Regions from separate parts of the Modestobacter lacusdianchii genome, predicted to be linked through region 2. Evidence: riboswitches for the same ligand, from Rfam matches in the RefSeq annotation. Region 2 holds a riboswitch; the other holds the start of a gene.

Region 1 (4,305 bases), on a different contig from region 2:
CCGGCGACCGCCACGGCGCGCTCGCGGTCGGGAGTGACCAGGCCGATGCGGGTGCGCCGGTCCAGCAGGTCGGCCACGGTGCGCGCTCCCTCGAACCGGACGGCGAACCGCAGCTCCCCCACCGTCTCCTCCCGTCCCTCGACCACCAGCTCGTCCCCGAGCGCAGCGACCACAGGAGCCTCGGTGCCGTACCGGTGCACCAGCCGCGCCGGGGCGTCCACCCGGGCCAGCACCCGCTCGGGTGCCGCGCCGACCAGCGGCAGCCGGGCGGTGGGTGACCGGCGAGCGCCCCGGCCGAGCCGGTCGACCACCGCGTCGACCGCCTCGGCGGCGGTCGCCCGGTGGGTGGTGAGCTCCCCGCCGGCCACGGTCAGCACCGACCCGTCCCAGGACGGCACCGGCCGGCCGGACGGGTCGGCGGGGCCCGGGTGCAGCCCGGCGAAGGCACCGACCACGTCACTGGGCTGCAGCGGCACCGACAGCACCGCGTTCACCGCCGCCAGCAGCCGGCCGACCTCGGCGTCGCCGGGCGCCGGCACCTCTTCGGGCACCGGGCCGCCCACCGGTTCGTCGGTGACGCCCAGGTGCACCAGGCCGCCCGGCTGCGGCAGTGCCACGACGTACCGGGACCGCGATCCGGGCAGCGGGACGGCGAGCGCCGCGATCGGCCGGCCGAGCCGCGCGGCCGGCACCACCAGGTGCGTCCGGCGCAGGGGCACCAGGTCGACGCCCGGCGCCAGCCGCTGCACCGCCACCCCGGCGGCGTTCACCACCGCCTCCGCCCGCACCGCGACCGTGGTGCCGTCGGCCGACAGCTCGACCGTCCCGCCGTCCACGCCGGTCACGGTCACCCCGGTCAGCACCCGGGCGCCGAAGGCAGCGGCGGTCCGCGCCAGGGCGACCACCAGCCGGGCGTCGTCCTCGAGCTGCCCGGCCCAGGAGACGACGCCACCCCGCCCCGGTCGCACCGCCGGGAGGAGTCGCCCGACGCCCTCCGCCCCGACCCGGCCGGTGCCGGGCAGCGACCCGCGGCCGCCGCGCACCGAGACCCGGACGGCGTCACCCAGCCGGCCGCCGAGCTCGGCCAGCGCGCTGACGTCCCGGCCGGCGACGTCGGGCACGAGGAAGGGCAGCCGGCGGACCAGGTGCGGCGCGGTGACCCGCATCAGCACCGCACGTTCCCGGGCCCGCTGCCGGGCTGCGCCGACCTGCCCGCGCGCCGGGCGCCGCAGGCCGGCACCCAGCGTCGAGGGCCACCGGCTGGTGCCGGCAGCGAGGTCGGCGCGCTCGCAGAGGGCGACGGTGAGCCCGCGGGCCGCGGCGTCCAGGGCGATGCCCGCCCCGGTCACGCCGCCCCCGACGACCAGCACGTCGACCCCGTGCTCGGCGAGCCGGTCCAGGTCGCGGGCGCGCTGCCGGGGGTCCAGCGTCCCGGGCCGGGTGAGGTCCCTCGCGTCCGGCTGGGGCACCGGCAGACTGTAGCCGTGGCCGACGACCGGGCGACCCGGCTGGCGCACGCCGGCCCCGGCGTGCTGCCGGACTGATCACGTTTCAGCAGCTCGGACCGGGTATTGGTGCTCTCATGCCCATCGGCCACGATCCCCTCCCCGAGCCCGGCTCGGGTGAGGTGCTCCGGACCGAGGACGAGACCGGTCCGCTGCTGCGCCTCTCCGGCCGCATCGACCGTGAGGCCGTGCGCCGGTTCCGCTTGCTGGTCCCGCCGACGGCCTGGCCGCAGCGGGCCGACCTCACCGACGTGACGTCGCTGGACCCCACCGGGCTGGAGCTGCTCGTGCACCTGGCCCGCAAGCCCGCCCGCACCGGCGCGCGCCTGCAGTTGATCGGCCTGCCCGAGCAGCTGCGGCCGGTGCTCGACCGCGCCGGGATCTCCCGGCTGGTGGACGACGACGTCCAGCAGGCGCCGCCCGGGGCCCCTGCCCGCAACTGAGCACGACCGCACCTGCACGGCTGCGCAGGTGCGCCGTTGGCAGGCCGGGGCCCCACCTCGTAGCGTCCGCCCTGCCGTGGTGCTCGGGAAGCCGGTGTGATGCCGGCGCGGCCCTCGCCACTGTGAAGGGGTAGTTGCTGCGCCACGCCTGCGTCCCGCGCGGGCAGTCACTGGACCGAGAGGTCCGGGAAGGCGGCGCGGCCGCGTCGACCCCTGAGCCAGGAGACCGGCCACGGCACCGAGTCCGTCCACGAGGTGCTGGAAGGCGGCTGCATCCGCATGCCCACGTCAACGTCCACCCGCTCCACCCGGTCGGCCGGGCTGGCCGTCGCCCTGTCGGCGGCGTTGCTCGCCGGCTGCGGCTCCGACGAGCCCGACTCCGCCCGGGCCGCCGACGCCGACGGCTTCCCGGTCACCGTCAGCAGCTGCGGCCACGAGGCCACCGTGCCGGCCCCGCCCGAGCGCGCGGTGACGATCAACCAGGGCGCCACCGAGGTGCTGCTCGCCCTGGGCCTGGCCGACCGGATGGTCGGCACCGCCTACCTGGACGACGAGGTGTCCGACCGCTGGGCCGACGAGTACGCGAGCGTCCCGGTGCTGTCGGCGGAGTACCCGGACACCGAGACGCTGCTGACCGCCGAGCCGGACTTCGTCTACGGCTCCTACCTCACCTCCTTCGCCGGGGACGCCGCCGGCTCGCAGGCCGACCTCGCCGACCTCGGCATCCCCTCCTACGTCTCCCCGTTCGGCTGCGGTCGGGACACCCCCGGTGAGTCCGCCGGCGCCGACGGGGTCACCTTCGACGACGTCTGGGGCGAGCTGCGCGACATGGCGAGCGTGTTCGGCGTCGCGGAACGCGCCGAGGAGCTGGTCGCCGAGCAGCAGGAGCTGCTGGCCGACCCGGCGATCGCCACGGCCGGCGAGGGGCTGACCGTGTTCTGGTACGACAGCGGCGACACCACGCCCTTCGCCGGGGTGGGTGAGGGGGGGCCGCAGCTGCTGCTGGACTCGGTCGGTGCGACCAACCTCTTCGCCGACGTGCCCGGCACCTGGGCCGACGTCAGCTGGGAGCGGGTCGTCGAGGCCGACCCCGACGTGATCGTGCTCCCGGAGGCCACCTGGTCGACGGTCGAGGAGAAGAAGCGGTACCTGGCCGCCGACCCGGCGCTGTCGGCGCTGACCGCCGTCCGGGAGGAGCGGTACGTGGAGCTGCCGTTCACCGAGTCGACCCCCGGCGTCCGGAACGCCGACGGCGTGGTCTCCCTCGCCGAGCAGCTCACCGCGCTCGGCCGGTGACCGCCCTCAGCCAGGCGACCAGCACGGTCCGGCTGCCGCGGTCGCCGGTGCTGCTGGTCCCGGCGCTGATCGCGCTGCTGGTGCTCAGCGCCGTGGTGGCGGTGACGATCGGGTCGGCGGACCTGCCGCTGGGCACGGTCGTGCGCGCGGTGTTCGCCCGGGACGACGTCCCGCTGCTCACCGAGCACATCGTCTGGCAGCTGCGGCTGCCGCGGATCGCCGGCGCGGCCCTGGTCGGCGCGGGGCTGGCGCTGTCCGGCGCCGTGGTGCAGACGCTCACCCGCAACGCGCTGGCCGACCCCTACCTGCTGGGCATCTCCGGCGGGGCGTCGGTGGGCGCGGTGCTGGTGATCGTGCTCGGCGTCGGCGTCACCTCGCTGGGCGGTCAGCTCGCCGTCTCCCTCGCGGCCTTCGCCGGGGCGGTGCTGGCGCTGGTGCTGGTGCTGGCGCTGGCCACCGGTCGCAGCGGGGCGCTGCCGCCGGGCCGCACCGTCCTGGCCGGGGTCGCGGTCGGCCAGCTGGCGTACGCGGTCACCTCCTTCGTCGTCCTCTCCTCCGGGGACAGCGACGCCGCCCGGCGGGTGCTGCGGTGGACGGTCGGCTCGCTCGCCGGCACCCGCTGGGACGCCGTCGCGGTGGCCGCCGCCGTCGTCGGCGTGCTGGGCGCGGTGGTGCTGGCCGGTTCTCGGGCGCTGGATGCCTTCGCCTTCGGCGACCGGGCCGCGTCCAGCCTCGGTGTGCCGGTCGAGGTGACCCGGTGGGTGCTCTACGGCACGGTCGCCCTGCTCACCGGCGCGATGGTGGCCCTCGCCGGGTCGATCGGGTTCGTCGGCCTGGTGGTGCCGCACGCCGTCCGGCTGGTGCTGGGCCCACTGCACCGCCGGCTGCTGCCGGTCGCCGCGCTGGTCGGCGCGGTGTTCCTGCTGTGGGCCGACACCCTGGCCCGCACGCTGCTCGGGGACACCGAGGTGCCGATCGGGGTGCTCACCGCGTTCGTCGGGGTGCCGCTGTTCCTCGTCCTGCTGCGCCGCGAGCGGAGCCGGTCGTGACGCTGCAGGTCG
Region 2 (4,305 bases):
CCCGCTCCGCCCACCTCCCGAGCGGCGCACTTCCGCGCGCGAACCCACACGCGCTCTCGCGCGGCTGAGCACGCGCACTTTCGCGCGAACAAGCACGCGCACTTTCGCGCGGACAAGCACGCGCGCTTTCGCGCGGACGAGCACGCGCGCTTTCGCGCGCGAGAGCACGCGTCCCCCGTGCGCTCCCGCGCTGGAGTTCGTGGGGCTGGGGGTCAGAGGCCGGCGATGCGGCGGAGCTCGGCGACGTGCGCGTCGAAGGCGGCGCGACCGGCCTTGGTCAGCGCCAGGCTGGTGCGCTGCCGGGAGGCGATGGTGGCCTTGCGCACCTGCACGTAACCCGCCTCCTCCAGCTGCTTGACGTGCTTGGACAGCACCGAGTCGCTCACCTGTACCGCGTCCCGGACGGCGGCGAACTCCATCGTGTCGACGACCGCCAGCAGCCCGCAGATCTGCAGCCGCGGCGGGGCGTGGACGACCGCGTCGAACCGCGGCTCGACGGCGGTCACAGCTCCCCGCGCAGCTCGGCGATGTAGATGTGGGTCCACCACCGGCTGATCAGCGCGATGCTCAGCCCCATCAGCGCGCCGACGACCACCAGGGGCCACCGGACGTCGAACCCGAGGGCGAGCACGAGCGCCGGTCCGACCGTGAGCGCGTACAGGACGAACCAGACCCTGATCGCCTTCTGCGTCGCCCCGGGCCGCAGCCCGTTGACCCAGAAGCCGGTGAGCCGCTGGTAGGTGGCCATCAGCCAGCGCAGTCCGAGGGAGAACACGACGACGGCGCCGATGGTCAGGAAGGGGTCGTCAGCGGCCAGCGCGGCGAGCAGGCCGAAGACCAGCAGCCCGAGCAGCGCGTCGTACCACCAGGGCTGCATCGCCCGGTCGGCCATCGCGGCCCGGTCCGACTGCAACCCGGCCAGGTGTGCGGCCGCCTGGTCGCGGTCGGCCACCGGCCCGTCCACGTCGAGCGGACCGCCGGTCACTGCCGGCCCCGCAGCTCAGCGGCGTAGGCGCGGCTCCAGCGGCGGCCCATCAGTGCCACCGCGACCCCGAGCACTGCGCCCGCGGGCACCATCACCCAGTGGTGGCCGTGGCCGTCGGCGAGCACGAACGCCGGTACGAGGACGACCAGGACGATCCCGGTCCAGACGGCCATCGAACGCGCGTCGATGTTCACCCAGACGCCGGTGATCCGCTTGTACGCCGACACCATGGCCGCCAGCGCCCCACCGAACACGACCAGCGCCGGCAAGGTCACCCAGAGGGAATCGAGGGCGTAGGAGGACAGGAAGCCGAACAGCAGCAGCCCGAGCGTCACGTCGTACCACCAGGGCGGCACGACCCGGTCGGCCAGCGCGGCGCGGTCGGCCTGCAGCGCGGCCAGCTGGGCGGTGGCGTCGTCCCGGCCGATCCCCATGCTTTCCATGTCGGAAAGAGTGGCGCATCACTTTCCGATCCGTCAAGAGACACGCCCCTGGTCCCACCCCGGGAGCCCGTGGTCGAATGACGGTCCAACTGCGACGGCAGTGGAGGAAGCCCGGTGCGACTCCGGCGCGGTCCCGCCACTGTGACCCGGTCCCGGCCGGGGAGTCAGGAACTCCCGCCGTCGCTTCCCGCCACCTCCGGGCGTGGACACCCGGGGAGAGGACCTGTGGTCTCTTCATGACCTACCCCTTCGGCGCCGTCGTCGGCATGGACGACATGCGGCTGGCCCTGCTGCTCAACGCCGTCTCCCCCGCCGTCGGCGGCGTGCTGGTGCGCGGCGAGAAGGGCACGGCGAAGTCGACGACGGTGCGCGCCCTGGCCGCCGTCCTGCCCCCGGTCGACGTCGTCACCGGCTGCCGCTTCGCCTGCGACCCCGCCGCCCCCGACCCCGAGTGCCCGGACGGCCCGCACCCCGCCGACTCGCCCGCGGTCACGCGTCCGGCGAAGCTGGTCGAGCTGCCGGTCGGCGCCTCGGAGGACCGCCTGGTCGGCTCGCTGGACCTGGAGCGCGCGCTCACCGAGGGCGTGAAGAGCTTCGAGCCCGGGCTGCTGGCCGGGGCGCACCGCGGCGTGCTCTACGTCGACGAGGTCAACCTGCTGCACGACCACCTGGTCGACCTGCTGCTGGACGCCGCCGCCCTGGGTCGCGCCTACGTCGAGCGCGAGGGCGTCTCCGTGCGGCACGCCGCCCGGTTCCTGCTGGTCGGCACCATGAACCCCGAGGAGGGCGAGCTCCGCCCCCAGCTGCTCGACCGGTTCGGCCTCACCGTCGAGGTGGCCGCCCCCCGGGACGCCGACCTGCGCGCCGAGGTGGTCCGCCGCCGCTTCGGCTACGACGCCGACCCGGCCGGATTCGCCGCCGCCTGGGCCGCCTCCGAGCGCGAGCTGGCCGACCAGATCGCCACCGCTCGCGCCCTGCTGCCCCGGGTGGTGCTGAGCGACGCCGCACTGCGCCAGGTCACCAGCGTCTGCGCCGCCTTCGACGTCGACGGGCTGCGCGCCGACCTGGTCACCGCCCGCGCTGCGATCGCGCACGCCGCCTGGTGCGGCCGCACCGACGTCACCGAGGACGACGTCCGGGTCGCCGCCCGGCTCGCCCTCCCCCACCGCCGCCGGCGCAATCCCTTCGACGCCCCCGGCCTGGACGAGGACACCCTGGAGCAGGCCCTCGAGGACTCCCGCCCCGACTCCCCGCCCGACGACGACCTCACCCCACCCGAGGGCACCGACCCCACCGACGACGGCCCGACGGACGACGGCCCAGACGGCAACGGCCCAGACGGCAACGGCCCGCCCGGCAGTGACCCGACGGACGGCCACGGCACCCCCGGGGGCCAAAGTCGCGACTTCGGCCCCTCGGACGACGGCGCCGGCCCGGACGGCGGTGAGCAGGGGCCGACGACGGCGCCGCGGGGTGAGGGTGGCGGGCACACCGAGGCCGCGCCCGCGCCGGAGAAGGCGGCCGTCGCGCCCGATGCGCCGTTCCGGGTGCAGCGGCTGGAGGTGCCCGGCATCGGCGCGGGCACGGCCGGCCGGAGGTCGCGGGCCCGCAGCGAGCGCGGCCGGGTGGTGGGCTCGACGCGGCCGGAGGGCACCGTCACGAAGCTGCACCTGGTCGACACCGTGCTCGCCGCAGCACCCCACCAGCGGGCCCGCGGGCGCAGCGGCACCGGCCTGCGGGTCGAGCGCGCCGACCTGCGCCAGGCCACGCTCGAGGGTCGCGAGGGCAACCTCGTCCTGTTCGTCGTCGACGCCAGCGGCTCGATGGGCGCCCGGTCCCGGATGGCCGCGGTGAAGGGCGCCGTCCTCTCGCTGCTGATGGACGCCTACCAGCGCCGGGACAAGGTCGGGCTGATCACCTTCCGCGGCGGTGACGCCGAGCTGACCCTGCCGCCCACGTGGTCGGTGGAGGCCGCGGCCGCCCGGCTGACCAGCCTGCCCACCGGCGGCCGGACGCCGCTGGCCGCCGGGCTGCTGCGGGCGCACGAGACGCTCCGGCTGGAGCGGGTGCGCGACCCGCGGCGCCGTCCGCTGCTCGTCGTCGTCACCGACGGCCGGGCGACCGGCCCCCGCGGTGGCGACCACCTCGCCGATGCCCGCCGGGCCGCCGGGCTGCTGGCCACGGCCGGGACGGCGGGCATCGTCGTCGACTGCGAGTCCGGGCCGGTGCGGCTGGGCCTGGCTGCCTCGCTGGGCACGGCCCTGGGCGCTCGGACGATGCGGCTCGAGGAGCTGGGCGCGGAGTCGCTGGCCCGCACGGTGCGAGAGGCCGCCTGATGCCGCAGGGACAGGTCGCGGTCGTGCCGCAGGACGGACTCAGCACCCGGCAGCGCCGCAACCGGCCGCTGCTGGCGGTGCACACCGGTGAGATGAAGGGCAAGTCCACCGCCGCCTTCGGGATGGCGATGCGGGCGTGGAACCAGGGCTGGTCGATCGCGGTCTACCAGTTCGTCAAGAGCGCCAAGTGGAAGGTCGGCGAGGAGAACGCGCTGACCGCGCTGGGCCGGGTGCACGAGACCACCGGCGAGGGCGGGCCGGTCGTCTGGCACAAGATGGGCTCGGGCTGGTCGTGGTCGCGCAAGCACGGCGACGAGACCGACCACGCCGCCGACGCCGCCGAGGGGTGGGCGCAGATCAAGCGCGACCTGGCCGCCGAGGCGCACCGCTTCTACGTGCTCGACGAGTTCACCTACCCGCTGAAGTGGGGCTGGGTCGACGTCCAGGACGTCGTGGAGACCCTGACGAACCGCCCGGGCAGCCAGCACGTGGTCATCACCGGCCGCGACGCCCCACCCGCGCTGGTCGAGGCCGCCGACCT

The links. A riboswitch is a leader RNA that binds a small molecule or an ion and turns the genes downstream of it on or off. The one in region 2 is predicted to bind cobalamin.
Region 1: another riboswitch for cobalamin. It lies ahead of ACJTNH_RS11715 (ABC transporter substrate-binding protein); the one in region 2 lies ahead of ACJTNH_RS16220 (putative cobaltochelatase).

What each region holds. Positions count from the first base shown of each region.
Region 1 covers NZ_JBJJTJ010000013.1:62,395-66,699, reverse strand. The annotation lists gene ACJTNH_RS11725 (FAD-dependent oxidoreductase) at 1-1,469, opposite strand, end outside; gene ACJTNH_RS11720 (STAS domain-containing protein) at 1,583-1,948, shown strand; cobalamin riboswitch at 2,009-2,197, shown strand; gene ACJTNH_RS11715 (ABC transporter substrate-binding protein) at 2,228-3,244, shown strand; gene ACJTNH_RS11710 (FecCD family ABC transporter permease) at 3,241-4,293, shown strand; gene ACJTNH_RS11705 (ABC transporter ATP-binding protein) at 4,290-4,305, shown strand, end outside.
Region 2 covers NZ_JBJJTJ010000025.1:25,481-29,785, reverse strand. The annotation lists gene ACJTNH_RS16235 (transcriptional regulator) at 213-506, opposite strand; gene ACJTNH_RS16230 (hypothetical protein) at 503-985, opposite strand; gene ACJTNH_RS16225 (hypothetical protein) at 982-1,428, opposite strand; cobalamin riboswitch at 1,493-1,624, shown strand; gene ACJTNH_RS16220 (putative cobaltochelatase) at 1,665-3,764, shown strand; gene cobO (cob(I)yrinic acid a,c-diamide adenosyltransferase) at 3,788-4,305, shown strand, end outside.